One region of the Paracoccus alcaliphilus genome, then DNA from elsewhere that is predicted to be linked to it. Evidence: riboswitches for the same ligand, from Rfam matches in the RefSeq annotation. Region 1 holds a riboswitch; each other region holds the start of a gene.

What was found. Region 1 has a riboswitch for cobalamin ahead of JHW40_RS05795 (DUF1636 family protein). Riboswitches for the same ligand answer to the same signal wherever they lie in the genome.
Region 2: it holds a riboswitch for cobalamin, as region 1 does, so the genes downstream of both, JHW40_RS07095 (TonB-dependent receptor plug domain-containing protein) here and JHW40_RS05795 (DUF1636 family protein) in region 1, are expected to answer to the same signal.
Region 3: it holds a riboswitch for cobalamin, as region 1 does, so the genes downstream of both, JHW40_RS19660 (TonB-dependent receptor) here and JHW40_RS05795 (DUF1636 family protein) in region 1, are expected to answer to the same signal.
Region 4: it holds a riboswitch for cobalamin, as region 1 does, so the genes downstream of both, JHW40_RS22080 (ABC transporter substrate-binding protein) here and JHW40_RS05795 (DUF1636 family protein) in region 1, are expected to answer to the same signal.

Annotation. Positions count from the first base shown of each region.
Region 1 covers NZ_CP067124.1:1,130,079-1,135,653, forward strand. Annotated here, with positions in the region: gene cobN (cobaltochelatase subunit CobN) at 1-1,469, opposite strand, end outside; gene cobW (cobalamin biosynthesis protein CobW) at 1,469-2,515, opposite strand; gene JHW40_RS05795 (DUF1636 family protein) at 2,519-2,899, opposite strand; cobalamin riboswitch at 2,988-3,187, opposite strand; gene cobO (cob(I)yrinic acid a,c-diamide adenosyltransferase) at 3,228-3,869, shown strand; gene otsB (trehalose-phosphatase) at 4,002-4,721, shown strand; gene JHW40_RS05810 (alpha,alpha-trehalose-phosphate synthase (UDP-forming)) at 4,718-5,575, shown strand, end outside.
Region 2 covers NZ_CP067124.1:1,397,588-1,403,162, forward strand. Annotated here, with positions in the region: gene JHW40_RS07085 (3-deoxy-D-manno-octulosonic acid transferase) at 1-771, opposite strand, end outside; gene JHW40_RS07090 (Lrp/AsnC family transcriptional regulator) at 1,014-1,487, shown strand; cobalamin riboswitch at 1,551-1,763, shown strand; gene JHW40_RS07095 (TonB-dependent receptor plug domain-containing protein) at 1,899-3,824, shown strand; gene JHW40_RS07100 (ABC transporter substrate-binding protein) at 3,818-4,651, shown strand; gene JHW40_RS07105 (FecCD family ABC transporter permease) at 4,648-5,575, shown strand, end outside.
Region 3 covers NZ_CP067125.1:274,728-280,302, forward strand. Annotated here, with positions in the region: gene JHW40_RS19655 (ABC transporter ATP-binding protein) at 1-318, opposite strand, end outside; gene JHW40_RS19660 (TonB-dependent receptor) at 320-2,470, opposite strand; cobalamin riboswitch at 2,581-2,774, opposite strand; gene JHW40_RS19665 (ABC transporter permease) at 2,818-3,618, opposite strand; gene JHW40_RS19670 (ABC transporter ATP-binding protein) at 3,611-4,378, opposite strand; gene JHW40_RS19675 (ABC transporter substrate-binding protein) at 4,382-5,404, opposite strand.
Region 4 covers NZ_CP067126.1:360,031-365,605, reverse strand. Annotated here, with positions in the region: gene aceB (malate synthase A) at 1-532, shown strand, start outside; gene JHW40_RS22085 (isocitrate lyase) at 662-2,272, shown strand; cobalamin riboswitch at 2,384-2,580, shown strand; gene JHW40_RS22080 (ABC transporter substrate-binding protein) at 2,682-3,692, shown strand; gene JHW40_RS22075 (FecCD family ABC transporter permease) at 3,689-4,726, shown strand; gene JHW40_RS22070 (ABC transporter ATP-binding protein) at 4,723-5,493, shown strand; gene JHW40_RS22065 (pseudoazurin) at 5,505-5,575, shown strand, end outside.

The DNA.
Region 1 (5,575 bases):
CTGGCGCGCTGGCTGCGTTCGGGTTGCAGGGCCAGCAGCAGCTTGCCACGGCGGATGGCAGCGAATTGGAAGGATTTTCCATCGCAATCCGGGTCGCTGTCAGGGACACCCCATGCCGCCGTCAGATCGCCCTTCAGAGTTTGCGGCAGGTGGTCCAGCGCCGCCAGATATTCGGCCAGCGGCCAGCGGATGCGCGCGGTTCGCAGATCGCTGGCGGCGCCGGGGGCGATGTCATGGCCCTGATCGGCCAGCATCCCCGCCACCGCATCGGCCGAGGCCAGCGCGTCGAGGCCGACCGCATGGGCCATCTGCCAGTCCCGGCCCGGATAGGTGGACAGGATCAGCGCCACCTGCCGATCCTGCGGTGGGGTCCGGCCCAGCCGCAGCCAAGCGCCGACGCGGGCGACGGTCGCGGCGATGCGGTCGGGATCGGGGCGATGGGCAAAGCGGCTGTATTGCAGATCCGGGTCACGCGGTTCGGGCGCCTTGAAGCTGATGACACCGGCAAAGATGCGGCCATCGACCTCGGGCAACACGACATGCATGGCCAGATCGGCGGGGGACAGGCCGCGTTCCGCCCCGGCCCATTCGCGGCGGCGATTGGTGGACAGGGCGACCTGAAACACCGGGCAACCGAAGGTGTCGAAGGGCGTCGCAGCGCCATCGGAGCGGACGGAAAAGCCGGTGGCGTTGACGATGGCCTGCGGCGCGATCTTGGCCCCCGTCAGCCAATCCGCAAAGCCGGGCGCCTTCAGCGAGGGCGCAAAGACCCCGCAAGCGGCAAACCCCGCGTCGCGCAGACCGTGGATCAGCGCATCGACCGGCGCGGTATCGGCGGCGGTCAGATAGCTGCGATAGAAACTGACCAGCACCAGCGGCCCATCCGGCGGCGCCGGGATCACTCCGGCCTGCGGGTCATAAAATCCCATCCGGGGCAGGGATTTCTGCCCCGGCACCGGCCTGGCGAACAGTCCCGCCGCAATCGCCATCTGCGCCAGCGCGGCCTGCGCCGCCACCGCCCCCCCGGTATCGCAAAGCCGCTTCAGCATCCGCAGCGTCGAGGCGGGCACGGTCGAGACCGCATCCAGACGCGGATCGTCGCGCCCGTCGGCGGGCAGCACCGCCAGCGCGATCCCGCGACGCCGCGCCAGATCCTGCACCGAGGCGAGGCCATAGGGCCAATAGGCCTCGCCCCCGATCAGGCGGATCAGGATGCCCTTTGCACCGGCAAGTGTCTGCTCGACATAGGTATCGACCGACACCGGATGGCGCAAAGCCACCAGATTGCACAGCCGCAACGACGGCAATCCGCCCGCCGCACCCCGCCGCGCCCGGTGCCAGCCTGCCGCGAAGGCCCCCAGATCGCTGTCGGAAAACGACAGCACCACCAGATCACCCGGCGTCTGGCTGGGATCATAGGGGGTGTCGGTCTCTTCCAGACCGTGGCTTTCGCGAAAGACGACATGCATCAGGCGGGCACGGCCTCCAGCAACAGGCGGCGGATCGCGGCTTCGTTCACATCGTCATGTTCGGCAATGACCACCAGACGCGAGGCGCGGGGCTGATCGCCCCAGGGACGGTCATATTGATGCCGCACCCGCGCACCCACCGCCTGCACCAGCAGACGCATCGGTTTGCCCGAAACGGCGACATGGCCCTTGACCCGCAGGATGTTCTGCTCGACCGCCAGCCGCTCGATCCCGGCGACCAGTTGCGCGGGATCGTCGATTTCGGGCAGCTCGATCACCACGGTATCGAAATCCTCGTGCTCATGGTCGTCGGCGCCGTCGTGATGGCTGGGGCGTGCCTCCAGATCATCCTCGGCCGCCGCGCCAAGGCCAAGGATCACCTTCGGGTCGATCGCGCCTTCGGTCACGGTCAGGATCGGCAGCTTGCGCGGCGATTCAGCCTCGATCACGGCGCGGGCGGCGGCCACGCCATCCGGCCCGGCCAGATCGGCCTTGGTCAGCAGCACGACATCGGCGCAGGCGATCTGATCCTCGAACACCTCGGACAGCGGGGTTTCGTGGTCCAGGCTGTCATCGGCCTCTCGCTGGGCCTGCACCGCGGATTCGTCGGGGGCAAAGCGGCCCGCCGCCACGGCCTCGGCATCGGCCAGCGCGATCACGCCATCGACGGTGATGCGCGACCGGATCGCGGGCCAGTCAAAGGCCTTCAGCAAGGGCTTGGGCAGGGCCAGCCCCGAGGTCTCGATCAGGATATGGTCGGGCTTTTGGGGCATCGCCATCAGCCGCTCCAGCGTCGGGATGAAGTCATCGGCGACGGTGCAGCAGATGCAGCCATTCGACAGTTCCATGATGTTTTCCGCCGGGCAGTTCTCATCCGCGCAGGATTTCAGGATATCGCCATCGACGCCCACGGTGCCGAATTCATTGACCAGCACGGCCAGCCGCCGCCCCTGCGGGTTGGCCATCAGATGCCGGATCAGCGTCGTCTTGCCGGAACCGAGAAAGCCGGTGATGACGGTGACGGGGGTTTTGGTCAGATCGGACATGGATCACTCACTTTCTTGGGGATCGGGCAGGGGGACAAGCGGCGGAATCCGGGCAAGGCTTTGCTTGCGGAAGATGACGGGGCGTTCGCGCCACGGCACCAGCCCGTCAGCGGCGGCGGCATAGGCGGCGGCGCCCGTCAGGATCTCTGGCGCGTCCGAGGGCGTCAGGCGACCATAGACATAGGTCCACTTGCCAGGGCCCGACAGCGCGACCGAGCAGCCCTGCGAACAGGCCGACAGACATTCGACGGCGCGGATCTCGACCCCCGCCGGGGCGGATGCGGTCAGGGCGGCGTGCAGTTCGGCGCCGGGACGGGGGTCGGCTGCGGCCTCGGGGTCGATGCCCCGGCAGGTCGTGCAGACATGCAATACGGCGCGCGCCATGCGGCCCTCCGTGAACTGGTGGCGCGGGGCATGGGCCGAGGGGCAGGGACACACCCCTGCCAACCGGTCGCGGATCACCCCGTCCGCCCGTGAAAATCGTGCGCTGGCAGGTCTCCCGGCTTGCGGATTCAGGGTTTCCCCAACGGTCGGCCCGCCTTCCCGGCATTTGCCAGTGGCTTGGGCGACCTTTCCGGTCACGGTCGCGGGGGCGGCTGCTTTCAGGCGTGATGCCTGTCGCATTCCCTCTTGGCCTGTCATAGGACAGGAACCAGCGCGCCCCCAACTGAGGCGTGCGCCCCTGTCTTGTCAAGCCGGAGGAGCACAAAGCATGACCGACAGCCACGACATCACCCCCCCCATCACCGCCGAGGAACAGGCCCGCCACGCCGCGAAGATGGCAAAGATCAAGGCCGCCCGCGACAGGATGATGCAGGGCAAGACCGGCGAAAAGGGCCTGATCATCGTCCATACCGGGCCGGGAAAGGGCAAATCCAGCAGCGGTTTTGGGATGATCCTGCGCTGCATCGCCCATGACATGCCCTGCGCGGTGGTGCAGTTCATCAAGGGCGCGTGGGACACCGGCGAACGCCGTCTGCTGACCGCGCATTTCGCCGATTTGTGCCAGTTTCACGCGATGGGCGAGGGGTTTACATGGGAAACGCAGGACAAATCCCGCGACATCGCCGCCGCTCAGGCAGGCTGGCAGAAGGCGAAGGACCTGATCCGCGACCCGTCGATTCGCATGGTGCTGCTGGACGAAATCAACATTGCGCTGCGCTATGGCTATTTGCAGGCGGATGAGGTGGTGGATTTCCTGCTGGCCGAGAAGCCGCCGCTGACCCATGTGGTGCTGACCGGCCGCAACGCCCCCGATCTGCTGATCGAGGCGGCGGATCTGGTGACCGAGATGGCATTGCTGAAACATCCCTTCCGATCAGGCGTCAAGGCCCAGCCGGGGGTTGAGTTCTGATCCGGTCCGTCCCATCTTTGCTGCGTTGCAAAAATCTTTCCGTGCGGCGTTGAACCGCATCGGCCCCGGCGGGTTGTCTTTCGGCGGCCGGGAATGCCTGCGCGGCGCGGATGTAAAAGGAGTTGCTGCGCGATGCTGCCCCCCAAGATCCCTGCCGATGCTGCCCTGTTTCTGGATTTCGATGGCTGCCTGGTAGAGATCGCCCCAACCCCCGATGCGATTTCCGTGCCCCCCGCGCTGCCGGGGGCGCTGGCGCGGCTGTATCGGCGGCTGGATGGGGCGGTGGCGCTGATCTCGGGGCGTTCGGCCAGTGAATTGCGGGGCTTTCTGCCCGATTTTCCCGGCATTGTCGCCGGCAGCCACGGGGCCGAACTCTCGCTGCCGGGCCAGCCCATCCGCCCGATTGACGATGAGGGGGTGGATGTCGGCGCCCTGCAACGGCGGGTCGCGGCGCTGGCGGCAGAGCATCCCGGCCTGCTGGTCGAAGCCAAGCCGCATGGCGTGGCGTTGCATTACCGCGCCGCCCCCGAACTGGGATGCTGGGTCACCCAGACCATGCAGGCGTTGGCCGGGGACTATCCCTCGCTGGTGCTGCAACCGGCCAAGATGGCGGTCGAGCTGCGTCCGGCCTCGGCGGGCAAGGACCGGGCGCTGGCGCTGCTGATGCAGCATCCGCCCTTTGCCGGGCGGCTTGCGATCTATGCCGGGGACGACCTGACGGACGAGGCCGCCATCGCCGAGGCGCAGGATCGCGGTGGCATCGGCATCAAGGTCGGGCCCGGCGACAGCGTGGCCCGCCACCGTCTGGCCGACCCGAACGCCATGCTGCGCTGGCTGGAGGATGCGGCATGAGCGGTGGACGTCTGGTCGTCGTCTCGAACCGGCTGCCCCTGGGTGAAAACCCCTCGGGCGGGCTGGTCGTGGCGCTGGAGGATGCGCTGAAGACCTCGGGCGGGCTGTGGATCGGCTTTTCGGGCGAAGCCGCGCAGGTGGCTTCGGATCATCTGGTCTTTCACGACGGGGCGTCGTTCGGGCGCGCCTCGTTCGATCTGACGCAGGCGGATTTCGACAGCTATTATCTGGGGTTTTCCAATTCGGTGCTGTGGCCGATGTGTCATGGCCGCGCCGATCTGTCCCATATCCTGCCGGAATATCTGGAAGGCTATCGCCGGGTGAATGCCCGCATCGCCGATCTGATGCTGCCGCATCTGCGTCCCGACGACCGCATCTGGGTGCAGGATTACCAACTGTTCCCGCTGGCCGCCGAATTGCGCAAGCGCGGCGTGACCGGCACCATCGGGCATTTCCTGCATATCCCCTTTCCCGGTCCCGCCGACTGCGCCGCCCTGCCCAACCCGGCCGAGCTGTTTGAATGGCTGTCGCATTACGATCTGCTGGGCTTTCAGGCGCAGCGCGACCTGTCGAACCTGTCCGAAAGCGCCCGGCAGCTGATGGATGTCGAGCCATTGGGCCATGACCGCATGCGGCTGGGCGGGCGGCTGGTGCGGCTGGGCGTCTTTCCCGTCGGCATCGACACGGCCGCCTTCATGCAAGAAGCCCGCGATGCCCCGGACGAGGACCGAATGCGGACCCTGACCGGCGCGCAGATGATGATCGGCGTTGACCGTCTGGACTATTCCAAGGGCATCCCGCAGCGGTTCCGTGCCTTCCAGATCCTGCTGGAAAACCACCCCGACATGATCGAG
Region 2 (5,575 bases), 270 kb from region 1:
CAGCGTCGCGATCTCATCACCGCGTCTCGGGTGGCGGGGGGCCAGGATCAGCCGCAGATCGGGGCAGGACTGCCGCGCGGCCAGCCAGGCATCAAGGATCACGCCGTCCTCGCCCTCATGAGTCGAGGCAGCCAGCCACACGCGGTCCCGCGCCGGATCGTCGGGCGGCGGCGCAATCGCGGCGGGGGCCAGCAGCTTCAGGTCCAGACGCGGCAGGATCGCGGCTTGCGGCAGGCCAAGGGCGCGCAACCGCTCCTCGCTGCCCGCATCCTGCGCCGACAGCGCCTCGATCCGGCCCAGAACCGGCGCGATCAGGCCGCGCAATCGCCCCCAGCGCACCGCCGAGCGGGCCGAGATCCGCGCCCCGATCATCGCCTGCGGCACGCCCCGCGCCGCCAGCATGCGCGAACGCAGCGGCCAGAACTCGCCCTCGACGGTCAGCGCCAGACGGGGGCGGGCGGCGTCCAGAAACCGCCCCAGCGCGCCCGGCACATCCAGCGGCGCCAGCCGCGCAGGCAGACCCCATCCCGCGGCCATGTCGCGCCCGGTCGGGCTGTTGGCCGTCACCAGAACCTGCGCCGATCCGGCCAGCGCCTCGATGATGATGCGGGCGGAAACCAGCTCTCCGACCGAGGCGCCATGCACCCAGATATCCGCCTGCGGGGGCGGATCGTCCAGCACCAGCCGCTGCCGCAGTGTTTCGCCTCCGCCCATCATGGCGCGCAGCCGCAGGCCGGTTTCGGCAAGGCGGGCGGCGGCGGTGTGAATCATCGTCTGAACTCCGGTTGGCGGCCCGCCTATCTAGGGCGTCGGACAATGGCTTGGGAAGGCTGTGCTTTTGTGCCGGTCAGAAGGTTCTCTCATAACCATTTGTAAGAGAATGAAAAACCACAAAAATGGCAGAAAAATCGCCAATACACGATAAAGACAGTGGACATTTCGCTATTTTAGAGCATTCTGAAGAACAGGAAAGCGGGCCCTGGGCCCGCATCACGCATGAAGGACGACCGCAGATGACCGCGCTTGACCTTATCGACCGCAAGATCGTCGCCGAACTGATGCGCGACGCGACGATGCCTGTCGCCCGGATCGCGGATCGGGTGGGGCTGACGCAGACCCCCTGCTGGAAACGCATCCAGAAGCTGGAGGCGACCGGCGTGCTGACCGGTCGCGTCGCTTTGGCCAATCCCGCCCGTCTGGGCTTTGGCCTGACCGTCTTTGTCGGCGTCGAGGCCCCCGATCACAGCAGCGAATGGCGCCAGCAATTCTCGCGCGCGATCGACACCATGCCCGAGATCATGGAGGTTTACCGCATGGCCGGGGAGCTGGATTACCTGCTGCGGGTTTCGGTCTCGGACATGGCCGATTTCGACCGGCTGTATCGCGACCTGACCGATGCCGTGCCGATCAAGAACATCACTTCGCATTTCGTGATGGAGAGGATGCGGTTCTCGACCAGCTATCCGGTCGATACCCGCAACCGCTAAGGCAGGCCGCGCCTGTTGGCGCAATCAGCTACCGGATCGCTTGACAGGGCGGGGCGGCTGCGCCATGCCGTTATCAGCTTCGGTTCCGGTTCGCGCCGGATGAAAAGGGAACGCCGGTGCGTGCCCTTCGCCATCTGGCGAAAGGTGCAAATCCGCGGCTGCCCCCGCAACTGTAAGCGGTGAGCGATGGCCCTCCATGCCACTGGACGCAGTCCGGGAAGGCGGCCAAAGCGATGATCCGCAAGCCAGGAGACCTGCCGGTGCGCTCACCCATTTCCGGCGCGGGGCGCGCACGGAAAGCGGCCACTCCGCAGAGGTGACAGCCACCGTGACCGCGGCGGGCCGTCCCGGCCTGATCCGCAGTCTGCATCTGCAAACCGCAGGCCAGGCCTGCGCTGGAAAGGCCCTGTCATGTTTCGTGACCGCAATTGTTCCCTGATCGCCCTGACCGTCGCCCTGACGCCCTTTGCCGCGATGGCGCAGGATGGTGCGCTGATGCTGGATGAGATCGTGATCTCGGGCGGGATGAGCCCGGTGGCCGCCGATGGCTATGGTCGCGCCCATACGGTGCTGACCGGTGACGAGATCGAGGCGCGCGGCATCGCCACCGTTCAGGATGCGCTGCGCGGCGTGCCGGGCGTTTCCGTCACTTCGACCGGAGAGACGCTGACCGGCATCCGCATCCGGGGCGGAGAGGCCAACCATGTGCTGGTGCTGATCGACGGGGTCGAGGCCAATTCCCCCGGCCAGGGGAACTATATCTTCAGCGGTATGTTGACCGACAATATCGAGCGGATCGAGATCCTGCGCGGCCCGCAATCCTCGATTCACGGGCCCAACGCCGCCTCGGGCGTGATCTCGATCACCACCCGCCGGGCCGACGCGCCGGGTCTGTCCTATGGCGGTGGCGTAGAACTGGGCGGTCAGGGCACTCGCGCTGCTAATGCCTATCTTCGCGCGGCGGGTGAGCGCGGCGCGATCAGCTTGTCCATCGCCAGCCGCCACACCGATGGCGACGACACCTCGCGCACCCCCGGTGGCGATCGCGATTTCAACGACCGCGAGGCGCTGGCGCTTAATGGTTCCTACGATCTGGGCGACGGGATCAGCACCGGTTTCACCCTGCGCCGAAGCTGGCAGAAATACGGTTATGATCAAGCCGGCTCATATGATGAGGACGGCGCGTGGGAGCCGGTGGATGACCCCGACGATTACGTCATCGACGCCCCGCTGACCGCCGACCGGGACGAGGTCTATGGCTCGCTCTGGCTGGAGGCCGAGGCGATGGGCGGCAGGCTGCTGAACCGGCTGACCGTGACCGGCGTGAATCAGGATACCGATCATTTCAGGGACGGCGTGCCGGATTACGACGATGCTTCGCGTCGTCGCGAACTTCGCCTTGGTGCGACATGGGCCATTGACGGTAATGATGCCCGCAATGCCGCGCAAAAGCTGAATTTCGCCGCCAGCAAGCGGCGCGAGACCTATCGGGCCTCATTCGCACCGGGCGGCGATTACGAACGTGACATGACTTCGCTGGCGTTGGAATATCAGGGCGGTTTCGACAACGGCGCCAGTGTTCAGGCCGGTATCCGGCGCGATCTGAACGATGTCTTTCGCGACGCGACCTCGTGGAACCTTGCCGCTGCGTGGCAGGCGCCGGAGCGCGATCTGCGGCTTCGCGCTGCCATCGGCCGGGCCACGGTCAATCCGACCATGTTCGAACAATATGGTTATATCCCCGGCAGTTATGAGGGCAACCCGGACCTGACGCCGGAAACCAGCCTCGGATATGAAATCGGCGCCGATCTGGGTTTTGCCGACGGGCGCGGGCAGGCTGGGCTGACCGTCTTTACCAGCAAGGTCGAGGACATGATTATTGGCACCGGCGAAACCTCGGTCAATATCGACGGCACCAGCACCCGCAAGGGTTTTGAGCTGACCGCCGACATGCAGGTGACCGGCAATTTCCGCATTGGCGCCGATTACACCTATAACGATGCGAGAAAAGAGGATGGCGGTGTCCTTGCCCGTGTGCCGCGCCACGAGGCACATCTGCGCGCGCGGGTCGATTTTGCGCAAGGTCGCGGCGCGGTCACGGCCGAGTTGCGTCATGTCGCCGGCAATCATGATGAAGAATGGTTTCGCAGCTTTGCCCCGGACACCACCAAGCTTCCCGATTTCACCACCGTCAACCTTGCGGCCCATTATGACCTGACCGACCATGTCCGCCTGTCGGGCCGGGTGGTGAACCTGTTCGACAAGGATTATTCCGAGGCATGGGGCTATTACGGGCAGGGCCGCACGGCCTATGTCGGGCTGTCCGCCAGATGGTGAGGCGCTGGCTGCTGGCCGCCTGCCTTGCGGGCGGCATTGGCGCAGGTGCCGGGGCCGCGCCGCCGCAGCGTGTGCTGTCGATGAACCTCTGCACCGATCAGTTGGCGATGATGCTGGCCGCGCCGGGGCAGTTGGTCTCGGTCAGTCATCTGGCGCTGGACCCGCGCGCCTCGGCCATGACGCGCGAGGCGGCGGGCTATGAGGTCAATCACGGGCTGGCCGAAGAGGTGTTTCTGATGCAGCCCGATCTGGTGCTGGCGGGGCGCTATACCTCGCGGACGGCGGTGGATATGTTGCGGCGGCTGGAGGTGCCTGTCGAGGAGTTCGACATCGTGAGCGACCTTGACGGGCTGCGCCACGGCATCCGCCGGATGGGGCAGGTGCTGGGCCGAGAGGCCGAGGCGCAGCGGATCATCCAAGGATTCGACGCCGATCTGGCGCGGCTGGGCGATGCCGAGGGAAAGGACCCCAGCGCCGCGCTTTATTCCGCGAATGGTTACAGTTCCGGCGATTCCAGTCTGGCGGGGCAGATCCTGCTGACGGCAGGCTTTCGCAATATCGCCGCCGATGCGGGCATCCCCTTTGGCGGCTTCCTGCCGCTGGAATTGCTGGTGCTGGCCGACCCCGATCTGGTGGTGCTGGACAGCCGCAATCATGGCGCGTCGCGCGCCGAAGAGATCTATGACCATCCCGCCCTGCGGCAGGTCATGGCGCAAAGCCCGGTGGAAACCGTCAGCGACCGCGACTGGATCTGCGGCACTCCGCATGTGCTGCGCGCCATCGAGACCCTGGCCCGGGCGCGGGCGGCACTGGTGGGCGGGCAATGACCAGGCGCGCGCAGGGGCGCAATCATCTGCTGCTGGCGGCGCTGGCGGTTCTGGTCGCGGCGCTGTGTCTGGCGTCCCTGCTGATCGGGCCGTCGGGCCTGTCTGCGCGTCTGGCGCTGCCTGCGTTGCTGGGGCAGGGCGATCCGATGCTGGTTCTGGTCATGCAAGAGGTCCGCTTGCCGCGCGCGCTGCTGGCGGTGATGGTCGGCGCGGCGCTGGGGCTGTCGGGGGCGGTGTTGCAGGGGTTCCTGCGCAACCCGCTGGCCGAGCCGGGGCTGATCGGCACATCGGCCTCGGCCGCGCTGGGGGCGGTGCTGGCCATCCATACCGGACTGGCGGCGGCATGGGCGCCGGGCCTGCCGCTGGCGGCGCTGGCGGGGGCGCTGGTCTCGGTCCTGCTGATCCTGCTGCTGGCCGGGCCGCGTGGGGGAACGCTGGTGCTGATTCTGGCGGGGATCGCGATTTCGGCGCTGGCCGGGGCGGGCACCTCGCTGGTGCTGAACCTGTCGCCCAACCCCTTTGCCGCCAATGAGATCGTGTTCTGGATGATGGGCTCGCTGGCGGATCGCTCGATGCTGCATGTCTGGACGGCGGCGCCGCTGATGGTGCTGGGGCTGGTGCTGCTGACCGGTGTCGGACGGGCGCTGGACGCGCTGACACTGGGCGAGGATGCGGCGGCCAGTCTGGGCATCCGGCTGGGGCGGCTGCGGTTGGGCATCGTCGCGGGTGTCGCGGCGCTGATCGGGGCGGCGACGGCGGTCGCGGGGGCCATCGGCTTTGTCGGGCTGGTGGTGCCGCATCTGCTGCGGCCTCTGGTCGGGGCCAGCCCGGCGCGGCTGATCCCGGCCTCGGCGCTTGGCGGGGCGGCGATGGTGCTGGCCGCCGATATCGCCGTGCGGCTGATCCTGCCGGGCCGCGATCTGA
Region 3 (5,575 bases), on a different replicon from region 1:
GGGGATGCGGCCCATCGCCACGACCTCTTGCACGGTAAAGGCGAAATCGGGCGCGACCTCTTGCAGGACTGCCGCGATCAGGCGTGCGGAATCGCGCGCGGGGATCTGCCAGATATCGCGCCCGCCGACCATGACTTGCCCGGCATCGGGGCGGTTCTGGCGATAGATGCTGCGCAGCAGTGTCGATTTCCCCGCCCCGTTCGCACCGACGATCACCGTGGTCGAACCGGCGGATACATCAAAGCTGATCTCTTCGATGATCCGCCGGGCGGGATGCGGGCCCCAGCACAGGCCCCGCACCTTCAGATCCTGGGCCATCCTAGAAGGTGACGTGGAAATCGAGCGATGCGCTGCGCGGCGGTGCCAGCAGCCATTGGGTCGCCCCGCCCGAGGTCGCATAAAGCCGGTCGGTCAGGTTATGGATGTTCAGGTCCAGGCTCATGTTCTCGCGCGGCTTCCATTGCAGCCCGGCATTGACCACGGTGTAGGACGGGCGCGTGGTGGTGTTGGCGTCATTGGTGAAAACCTCGCTCACGTAATGCGCGCCGGCGCGGGCCACCCAACCCTCGGCAAAGGCCCATGATCCCCAGATATTGGCCACGCGGCGCGGGGTATTCGGGGGACGGTTGCCGGAATAATCACCCGCCGATTGCAGGTAATCGTCATAGCGCGGCGAGATCAGCGCCCCGTTCACGTCGATGCGCAGGGTCGGGGTGATTTCGAACCCGACAGCCGCCTCGACCCCCTTGGCGCTTTGCTGCCCGATCTGCAAGGTGATGTTCGGGTCATCGGGGTCGCGGGCCAGCAGATCGTTCTTGACGATCCGGTAAGCCGCCAGCGTGGCATCGCCGCGCCCGTCCATAAAGCCGAACTTGATGCCGACTTCCTGCTGTCGCGCCTTGGTCAGCTTCAGATCCGCCTGACTTTCGGACAGCGACAGGACATTCCCGATCGGTTCGGCCGCGCGGGAATATTGCGCATAGATGGCGACATCGGGCACCGGGTTATAGACCGCGCCCAACCGCCAGCTGGTGGAATCCAGCCGGTGGACAAAGGCCGGATCGACGCGGCTGACGCGCAGATTGTCATAGCGCAGCCCGCCGACGAGTGCCCATTGGTCGTTGATCTGCAACCGGTTGTCGATGAACAGCGCATATTGATCGGTGGTCGTATCGGCGGTGGTCGCCATGTCATGCGGCCCGAAGGAACCCGGCTGCGGATTGAGGAAATCCACCTCCGACTCGCCCGGATAGGGTGAGTTGTTGGTGTTCCTGAACTTGATCCGGTTCACGTCGAAACCGATGGTGGTGGTGTTTTCCATCCCGCCGGGCGTGGTCTGGATGGTGGCGTCGGTGCGGTTGCCGATCTGTTCCAGATCATGGTTGATCGCGATATAGAACTGCCGCAGCACATCGCCGGTTTCGGGGCGATAGAGGTAATCCTCGACATTGCGCCAGTTGCGGTCGCTGGTCAGGTAATAGCTGTTGCTGCGGATCGTCACGTTATCCGCAGGCGTCCATTCGGCCCGCAACTGGGTATAGGCGTCCTTGAAGCGGACCAGATCGTCGCCGACATTGTAATTGCGATCACGCACGCGTTCGTCGATGCGACCATCGACCAGTGGCGTTCCGAAATAGCTGCCCGGCCTGTTGTCGCCATAATCATGGGACAGCGTCAGCGCCAGATCCTCGGTCGCCTGCCAGCGCAGCGCCGCCGACAGCGACAGGCTGGAGGTGTCGTTGCGGTCCAGCCAGCCATCCGCTGCCGCGCCATTGACGTCGAAGCTGTAGGCAAGAACCTCGTTGATCGGGCCGGCGCTGCCGAAGGCCAGTCCGCGCTGGCCGTCTGTACCCACCGTCGCGCGGATCTCGTTCCGGCTGCGGTCGGTCAGGGGACGTTTCGGGATGATATTGATGGCGCCGCCGACGCCGCCTTCGCCGTAAAGGACCGAGGCGGGACCGCTGAGGATCTCGATCCGCTCCACGCTCCAGCTGTCGAAGGGAAAGGTGATGGTGCCCGACCCCGGATATAACCGGGTGCCGTCATAAAGCCGCGTGACCGAGGCATGACCGTTGAAGCCCCGCATGCTGAACGAGGTGCCGCCATTGCCCGGAGACCCGTGAAAGCTGATGCCGGTGCCGTTCTGGGCGATGGCCTGATTGACATCGCGCTGCCCGCGCTGCCGGATGGTCTGCGCCCCGATCACCTGCACGCTGGCAGGGGTGTCGAAGGAACTCAGCCCCAGACGGCTGCCCGCGGTGGAAGGCGTCTGAATATCCAGACCCGCGCCAAAGGACAGTCCTTCGACGGTGATCGTGTCCAGCACCAGATCATCCTGCGCGGCGGCGGGCGATGCCGTACCGATCAGCAGGGCCAGCAGGGCCGCGCTGCGGTTTCGGATATGGGCATGAGCGGAGATATTGTCCTGCGCGCGACGGCGCGTGGACCGGAAAGCGGATTGATGGCGCACGAATGTGGCTCCAGCGATAGGTTCACCGTCACTGCAAACGCGACATCCGGTTGCCCGCCATCTGCGGGCGGATGACTGTCCCACCGGGGCACCCCGCCCGATGTGTTCACGCGTGACAACGGCTGACGGCAGGTCTCCTGGCTTGCGGGTCAACACCATTTGCCGCCTTCCCGGGATCGCACCCAGTGGCCGTTGGCAAAGGCTCTCCGCCTACAGTTGCGGGGGCAGCCGCAGCATGGGACAAGCGTCCGCACTGCGTTCCCTTTTCATTCCGAAATCGGAAACCGTCACGGGTGCGTGTAGTGACGCGCACCCGGCGCGTCAACTCTGTTATGGTCGGGGTTGTGTCATCGCCAGTTGATGAAGGAACGCTCGACCCAGCCGATCACGGCGTTCACGATCAGGCCCATCAGCGACAGGATGGTGACCCCCGCGAACAGCTTTTCCAGATCATAAAGCGACCCGGCTTCGAGGATATAGGAGCCGACGCCATAGCGCGCGCCCAGCATCTCGGCCGCGACCAGCAGGATGATGGCGATCGAGATCGACACCCGCAGGCCCGACAGGATCGCGGGGAAGGCGCCCGGCAGCACGATCTTGCGAACGATGGACAGCCAGCTCATCCCGAAGCTTTGCCCCATGCGGATCAGGGTGCGGTCAACATTGTCCACCGCGCCATAGGTCGCGACCACCGTGGGGGTGAAGGTGCCAAAGGCGATCAGGGCGTATTTCGACGCCTCGTCGATGCCGAACCAGATCACGAACAGCGGCAGCAGCGCGATCTTGGGGATCGGGAACAGTGCCGCCACCAGCGGCACCAGACCGGCGCGAACAAGGCTGAACAGCCCGATCATCACCCCCAGCCCGATCCCGGCGGCCAGCCCCAGACTGCCGCCCACCAGCAGCCGCTGCAACGAGGGCAGAAGATGCGTCCATAACAGGCCGGTATCCCACAGCCGGTAAAGCGTGCCGAACACGGCCGAGGGGCGGGGCAGGGTCAGCGCCGAAATCCAGCCGCTGCGGGTGCCGATCTCGGCTACGATCAGCAGCAGGGCGAACAGCGCGATGGCCACGCCGCGGATCGGCACGGGCTGGAACCCGCCGCCCCGGAAGGGGACCGGGCGGGCGGTTTGCGTGCTGTTATCCATCAAGCAGTTCCTGATCGGCGGCGCGTGCCTCGTCCCGCATCAGGTCCCACAGATGGGCCTGCCGGTCCTCCAGCGCGGGATGGCCAAGATGACGTTCGGACAAGGGGATGTCGATATCGACGATTTCCCGCACCTGACCGGGGCGGCGCGACAGCACCACGACCCGGTGGCCAAGGCGGACGGCCTCGTTCAGGTTATGGGTGACATAGACCGAGGTGAAGGGCTTGCGGATCCACAGCGCGACCAGATCGTCCATCAGCAATTCGCGGGTCTGGCTGTCCAGCGCCGACAGAGGTTCATCCATCAGCATGACGGCGGGGCGCACCGCCAGCGCCCGGCTGATCGCCACCCTTTGCCGCATCCCGCCCGACAGCTGCTTGGGCAGGGCCTTGCGGAACTCGCTGAGCCGGGTGCGGGCCAGAACGTCGGTAACGATCTGGTCCATCTCCCGGCGCGACAATCCGTGATCCTCCAGCACCAGCCGGATATTCCCCTCGACCGTGCGCCACGGCAGCAGGGCGAAATGCTGGAACACATAGGTCAGCGGGTTCAGCGAATCCGCAGGCGGGGCGCCCAGTTGCAGCACCTGCCCGGACAGGGGCTGTTCCAGCCCGCCCAGAAAGCGCAGCAGCGTCGATTTCCCGCAGCCCGATGGGCCGATCAGGCAGACGATCTGCCCCTGCGGAATATCAAGCGAGATATCGCGCAGGACCTCGACCGGGCCATAGGAATGGCTGATGTTGCGAAGTTGCAGGTCCATGTCTCAGATGGTTTCGACGTAGGACGTATCCAGCAACTGTTCCCGCGTGACGCTCTGATCGACCATGTCTTCAGATTTATACCATTCAAGCTGTTCGATGATGCTGTCCTCGGCCAGCGCCAGACCTTCGTTGATGCGCTGCGCACCGTTGATCAGGTTTTCCTTCGCAACCTCGGCCGGGCTGTCGGTTTCCACATATTTGTGGACGATGGCGGCCAGTTCATCGACCTCTTCGGCGGGGGCGGTGCGGTCGATGAAGGCGGCGTTGTAATCGGCGATGGCGCGGGAATAGGCGGCGACGAAGGCGGTGACCAGCTCGCCCTCATTCGCGGCATTGCCGGTCGAGGTGAAGGCGGTCGTCACCTGATAGTTAGGCGCACAATCGGCCACCGTGCCGATCTGCTGCGCGGCGCCATCGGCCAGCAGCTTGGTCGCGATGCTGGGCTGGATCGCCCAGGCGTCGATCTGCCCGGTGGACAGCGCGCCGACCAGCGCCCCCAGCTTTTGCAGCGGGCGCAGATCGACCTCGGCCAGATCGACGCCATTGGCCTGCGCGATCTTGTGGGCCATGAAATGGAAGGACGACCCGGCGGTGGTGATGCCGAAGGACCGGCCCGCCAGTTGCGAGGGATCGGTCAACCCATCCTCGAACGCCTTGTTCGAGGCCAGCACCAGCGAACCGGGAGAGCCGGGCTTTTCGATCAGCGCACCACCGATCACCTTGACCGCGTCCTTCTGGGCCAGACTGATCAGCCCGCCGGTCATGGCGGTCACGCCGAAATCCGCGTCGCCCGAGGCGATGGCCACGGCCATGGGCTGCGCGGCTTCGAAGAACCTCAGATTCAGATCAATCCCGGCATCCTTGAAATAGCCGCGCTCCCACGCGATGAAGCTGGGCGCATGACTGCCCAGATGCAGCACCGCCATATTGCGGCTGGAGGCCAGCGCGGGCGTGCCAAGCGCGGCCGCAGCCCCCATGGCGCCCATGCCCAGAAGGGTTTGACGGCGGTTCAAAGCGATGGTCATGCCAGATCTCCTTGGATAGGCGCCCGGTGGCGGTGCCTGATATAACCCGGTCCGAAGGTCGCGCGCCACCGTTCTGTGTCAGAAAGCCGCGAAAACAGGTGCTGACGCGGGGTCGGTTCGTTGTCACCCGACTGGCGGTAAAGCGCCGCCCGGACGGCAGAACTATTGACG
Region 4 (5,575 bases), on a different replicon from region 1:
CGGCACCTGGGTTGCCCATCCCGATCTGGTGCCGGTCGCGCGCGAGGTCTTCGATGCGGCCATGCCGGGGCTGAACCAGATCCGCCGCCAGCGTCAGGATTACCGGATCGAGCCCGCCAAGCTGTTGGCCCCGCATCAAGGTCAGGTGACCGAGGCCGGTATCCGCACCAATATCTCGGTCGCCATCGAATATCTGGCGCAATGGCTGCAAGGCCGCGGCGCGGTGCCGATCAGCAACCTGATGGAGGATGCCGCCACCGCCGAGATCAGCCGCGCGCAGCTGTGGCAATGGCGCCGGCACAATGCGCCGGTGGTGCTGGCCGATGGCGGCGAGGGCCGGCTGACGGACGAATGGTTCGGGCAGCTGGTGCAGGAGGAAATCCTCCGCATCCTCGGACGCCTTGGCCCGAACGGTTTTCATCGCGGCCATTACGCCAGTGCCGCGCGGATCGTGCAGGAGGCGGTCACGGCCGACGTGCTGCCCGACTTCATCACCACCCCGGCCAGTCGTGTCCTGAACGCATTGGACTGAACCCCATGGACATCATTCGCACGCTTTCCCCCTTCGGCGGGCCGATCCCCGGGGACTGCTCTCCGGACAATACCCCGTCGCAATCCGAACCCGTCAAAACCAGAACCGACCATGTTGAAAGGAAACAATATGAAGAACCGAAAGACTTTTTCGGAAATCCGTGCCGAGCTCCTGTCGCGCTACCCCTCCGGGAATACGCCGGGTGGCGTTACGGTCGATGACATCGTGCAACTGCGGTTGCAAAGCACCTATGACACGCATCTGGACATCGCCCGCGACATGGCAACGGTGATGCGCGCCGACATGGCCGCCTATGATGCCGATACCTCGAAATTCACGCAAAGCCTTGGCTGCTGGTCGGGCTTTCACGCCCAGCAGATGATCAAATCGGTCAAGCGCCTGCGCGGCACGGCCAGGGGCACCTATGTCTATCTGTCGGGCTGGATGGTTGCCGGCCTGCGCAACCGCTGGGGTCATCTGCCCGACCAGTCGATGCACGAAAAGACCGCCGTGGCCGATCTGATCAACGAGATCTATGTCTCGCTGCGGCAGGCCGACGAGGTGGCGCTGAACGACCTGTTCAAGGCGCTGAAAGAGGCCGGTACGGATGCGGAACGCCAGCGTGCCATCGCGGCGATCGACGGTTTCGAATCCCATGTCGTGCCGATCATCGCCGATATCGACGCGGGCTTTGGCAACGAACATGCCACCTATCTGCTGGCCAAGGAACTGATCAAGGCCGGCGCCTGCGCGCTGCAGATCGAGAACCAGGTGTCCGACGCCAAGCAATGCGGCCATCAGGACGGCAAGGTCACCGTCCCGCGCGAGGATTTCATCGAAAAGCTGCGCGCCTGCCGTCTGGCCTTCGAGGAGCTGGGTGTCGATGACGGCGTGATCGTGGCGCGCACCGACAGTCTTGGCGCCGGTCTGACCCAGAAGGTGCCGGTCAGCCAGCGCCCCGGCGATCATGCCGCCGAGTATCTCAAATGGCTGAAAACCGCGCCGATCTCTGACGCCAATCCGATCCGTGAGGGCGAGCTGGCCATCTGGCAGGGTGGCGAATTCGTCAAGCCTGCCCGCCTGCCCAACGGGCTGTTTCCGTTCCGCGAAGGTACCGGCCGCGCCCGCGTGATCGAGGACTGCATCGCCAGCCTGCGCGACGGCGGCGCGGACCTGCTGTGGATCGAGACCGACACGCCCAATGTCGACGAAATCGCCGGAATGGTCGCCGAGATCCGCAAGGAAGTGCCGGATGCCAAGCTGACCTATAACAACTCGCCCAGCTTCAACTGGACGCTGAACCTGCGCAAACAGGTCCGCGCGCAGTGGATCAAGGAAGGCCGGATCAACGAGGCCGACTATCCCGACGGCGTTGAGCTGATGAAGGCCGATTACGACGACACCGATCTGGGCCACGAGGCCGACACGCGTCTGCAACGCTTCCAGACTGACATCTCGGCGCGGGCGGGCGTGTTCCACAACCTGATCACCCTGCCGACCTTCCACCTGACCGCGAAATCGGTGGATGAGCTGTCGCACGGCTATTTCGGCGAGCAGAAGATGCTGGCTTATGTCAAGACCGTGCAGCGCGAGGAAATCCGTCGCGGCATCAGCGCGGTCCGGCACCAGCACGAAGTCGGCTCGGACCTTGGCGACACGTTCAAGGAAATGGTCGCGGGCGAGCGCGCGCTGAAAGCGGGCGGACACGCGAACACCATGAACCAGTTCGCCGCCGAATAAACCCGGATCCGGTCGGCGGCCTTCTGGCGTTGGACCCGCCGCCCGGTGCGCCGCCCCGAAAGGGGCGGCGCTTTGCCCCTGCATCCGCGACTTGCCACCAACACCGTCAGGCGCTAGGGGAAGGGTGTCGGTTTCCGCAAGGAATTGAAAGGGAATCCGCCGGGGTGTTTCACGTCCCGAACCGGAACTGCCCCCGCAACTGTAGGCGGTGAGCCCGGCTCGGAATATGCCACTGGACCCAGGGTCCGGGAAGGTCGAGCCAGCTGTGACCCGTCAGTCAGGAGACCTGCCGGCGACGTTTGACCAATCCGAGCGGGTCGGCTCGGGAGGGGATTGTGTTCGGTGCCCCTGTATGCCCGACCGCAACCCGCCTGTTCGGCCTGCCCATAATGCAGCGGAAGGAAGCATTATGCTCAGGTTTACCACGGCGATTGTCGCCACATTTACGCTGGCGCCGATGGCGTTCGCGGCCACCGAATACCCGTTGACCCTGACAAGCTGCGGTCACGAGGTCAGCTTTGACAAAGCGCCCGAAAGCGTCGTCAGCGTCGGCCAGAGCACGACCGAGATCCTGTATATGCTGGGCCTTGCCGACAAGGTCGCGGGGACGGCGCTGTGGATCAATCCGGTCTTGCCGGAATTCGAGGAGGTCGATGCCGGGGTCGAGCGTCTTTCGGACAATGCCCCCAGTTTTGAAAGCGTGCTGGAAAAACGGCCCGGGCTGGTCGTCACCGCCTATGAATGGATGATCGGCCCGCAAGGCGCGGTCGGCACACGCGAGATGTTCGACGACGCGCAGATCCCCAGCTGGATCATGCCCGCCGAATGCGTCGGCAAGGACAATACCCAAAGCATGGATGGCGAACGCACGGTCATGTTCGACACCGCATTGCTCTATCAGGGCATCGAGGAACTGGCGGCGATCTTCGACGTGCAGGATCGTGGCGAGGAACTGATCGCCGACCTGAAGGCGCGCGAGGCGGCAGCGGTCGAACAGGCGCAGGCGCTGAACCTGCCCGAGGACGTGTCGGGCGTGTTCTGGTATTCCTCGGCCGATATCGGGATCGACCCCTATGTCGCCGGGGTGAATGCCGCGCCGGGCTGGATGCTGTCCAAGCTGGGGGTGCAGAACGTCATCACCTCGCAGGAGGAATGGCCGACCGTGGGCTGGGAAACCATCGCCCGCGCCAACCCGACCTTCATCGTCGCGGCCGAGATGAACCGCCGTCGCTTTCCCGCCGACGATATCGAGGTCAAGCGTGAATTCCTGACCGGCGATCCCGTCACCAGCGAAATGGATGCGGTGCAGAACGACCGCATCCTGACGATGGAAGCGAATGCCATGGACCCCTCGGTCCGTTCGATCTTTGCGCTTGAGGCGCTGTCGGATTCGCTGGCCGGGTTCGGTCTGACGCAATGAACCAACGCGCCGCGACTCGTGGTATGGGCTGGCTGTGGCTGTCCCCACTGGTGCTGGCCGCGGCGCTGCTGTTCGGCACGGCGGTCGGCGAGACGCGTATCCCGCTGGCCACCGTGATCGAGGTCATGGCGGTCAAGGCCGGTCTGTCCTCGCAGGTGCTGGACCCGATCGACGCCAGCGTGATCTGGCATTACAGGCTGTCGCGTGCCGTGGTCGCGGCCTGCGGCGGGGCCAGTCTGGCGCTGTCGGGGCTGATCCTTCAGGCGCTGCTGCGCAACCCGCTGGCCGAGCCCTATCTGCTGGGGATCTCGGCCGGGGCCTCGACCGGGGCGGTCATCATTGCGGTGGCGGGCGTCGGTGGCGGGCTGGTCAGCATGTCCGCCGGAGCCTTTGCGGGCGCGTTGACCGCCTTCGCGCTCGTCGCGGGCCTGGCGCGGGTCGCAGGTGGCGGGACAGGCCTGCGAGGGGCCGGGGTCATCATCCTGGCAGGCATCGCCGGATCGCAGATGTTCAACGCCCTGACCGCGCTGATCATCGCGCAATCGGCCAGCGCCGAACAGGCGCGGGGCATCATGTTCTGGCTGCTGGGCAACCTTTCTGGTGTGCGCTGGCCCGATACCCGGCTGGCGGTGCCGATGGCGGCGCTGGGGCTGGGGGTGACGCTGTGGTATGTCCGCGCTCTGGACGCCTTCACATTTGGCGCTGATGCCGCCGCTGCGCTTGGCATTGATTTGCGGCGCACGCAGGCGGTTCTGATCGGCACGGCGGCGCTGGTGACGGCGGTGATGGTCTCGATCGCCGGGGCCATCGGCTTTGTCGGGCTGGTCGTGCCCCATGCGATGCGCTTTCTGGTCGGCAGCCGTCATGCGCGGCTGGTTCCGGCCACGGCACTGGCCGGGGCGGTGTTTCTGGTACTGTCGGATGTGGTCTCGCGCATCGTCATTCCGGGGCAGGTGCTGCCCATCGGTGTCATTACCGCGCTGGTCGGCGCGCCCGCCTTCGCCGTCGTCATGATCCGGGGACGGCAGCGATGACCGCGCTGCTGGAGGTGATCGGCGCCAGTCGCACCGCGCAGGGACGCGATATCGTTGCCGATGTCAGCGTCGCCTTGCGGCCGGGCGAGATGCTGGGCCTGATCGGGCCGAACGGCTCGGGCAAATCGACGCTGCTGGGCATGATGGCGGGGCTGTTGCGGCCCTGCCGGGGTCAGGTCCGGCTGAACGGCCAACCGATGGAGCGCCTGCGTCGCCGCCAGATCGCCCAGCATCTGGCCCTGGTCGCGCAATCGGCCGAGACGGGCGACCGCATCACCGTCCGCGAGGCGGTCGAGCTGGGTCGCACACCGTGGCTTGGCCCCCTGCGACCGTGGCGGCCCGAAGATGACGCGGTCGTCGCAGACGCTCTGCAGGCCGTGGGCATGGCGCATATGGCCGCGCGCGACTGGTCGTCGTTGTCGGGGGGCGAACGCCAGCGGGTCCATATCGCCCGCGCCCATGCGCAGGCGCCGCGGATCCTGCTGCTGGACGAGCCGACGAACCACCTGGATATCCACCATCAGCTTGGCATCCTCGACCTGATCGCCGGGCTTTCGCTCACCACCGTCATCGCACTCCATGACATGCATCACGCCCTGCGCTGCGACCGGATCATGGTGATGCGCGAGGGCCGTTGCGTGGCTTTCGGCCCACCGGTCGATGTCCTCACCCCGGCCCTGATCCGCGACATCTTCGCGGTCGAGGCCGAACTGATCCCCCATCCGGGCGGTGGCCGCCCTGTCTTTGCCTTCCAACGCCTTGCCTGAAAGGAAACCCCATGCTGTTCCGCATTGCCCTGCTTGCCTGTCTGATGCCCCTTTCTGCCATGGCCGAGGTGCATGAGGTCAG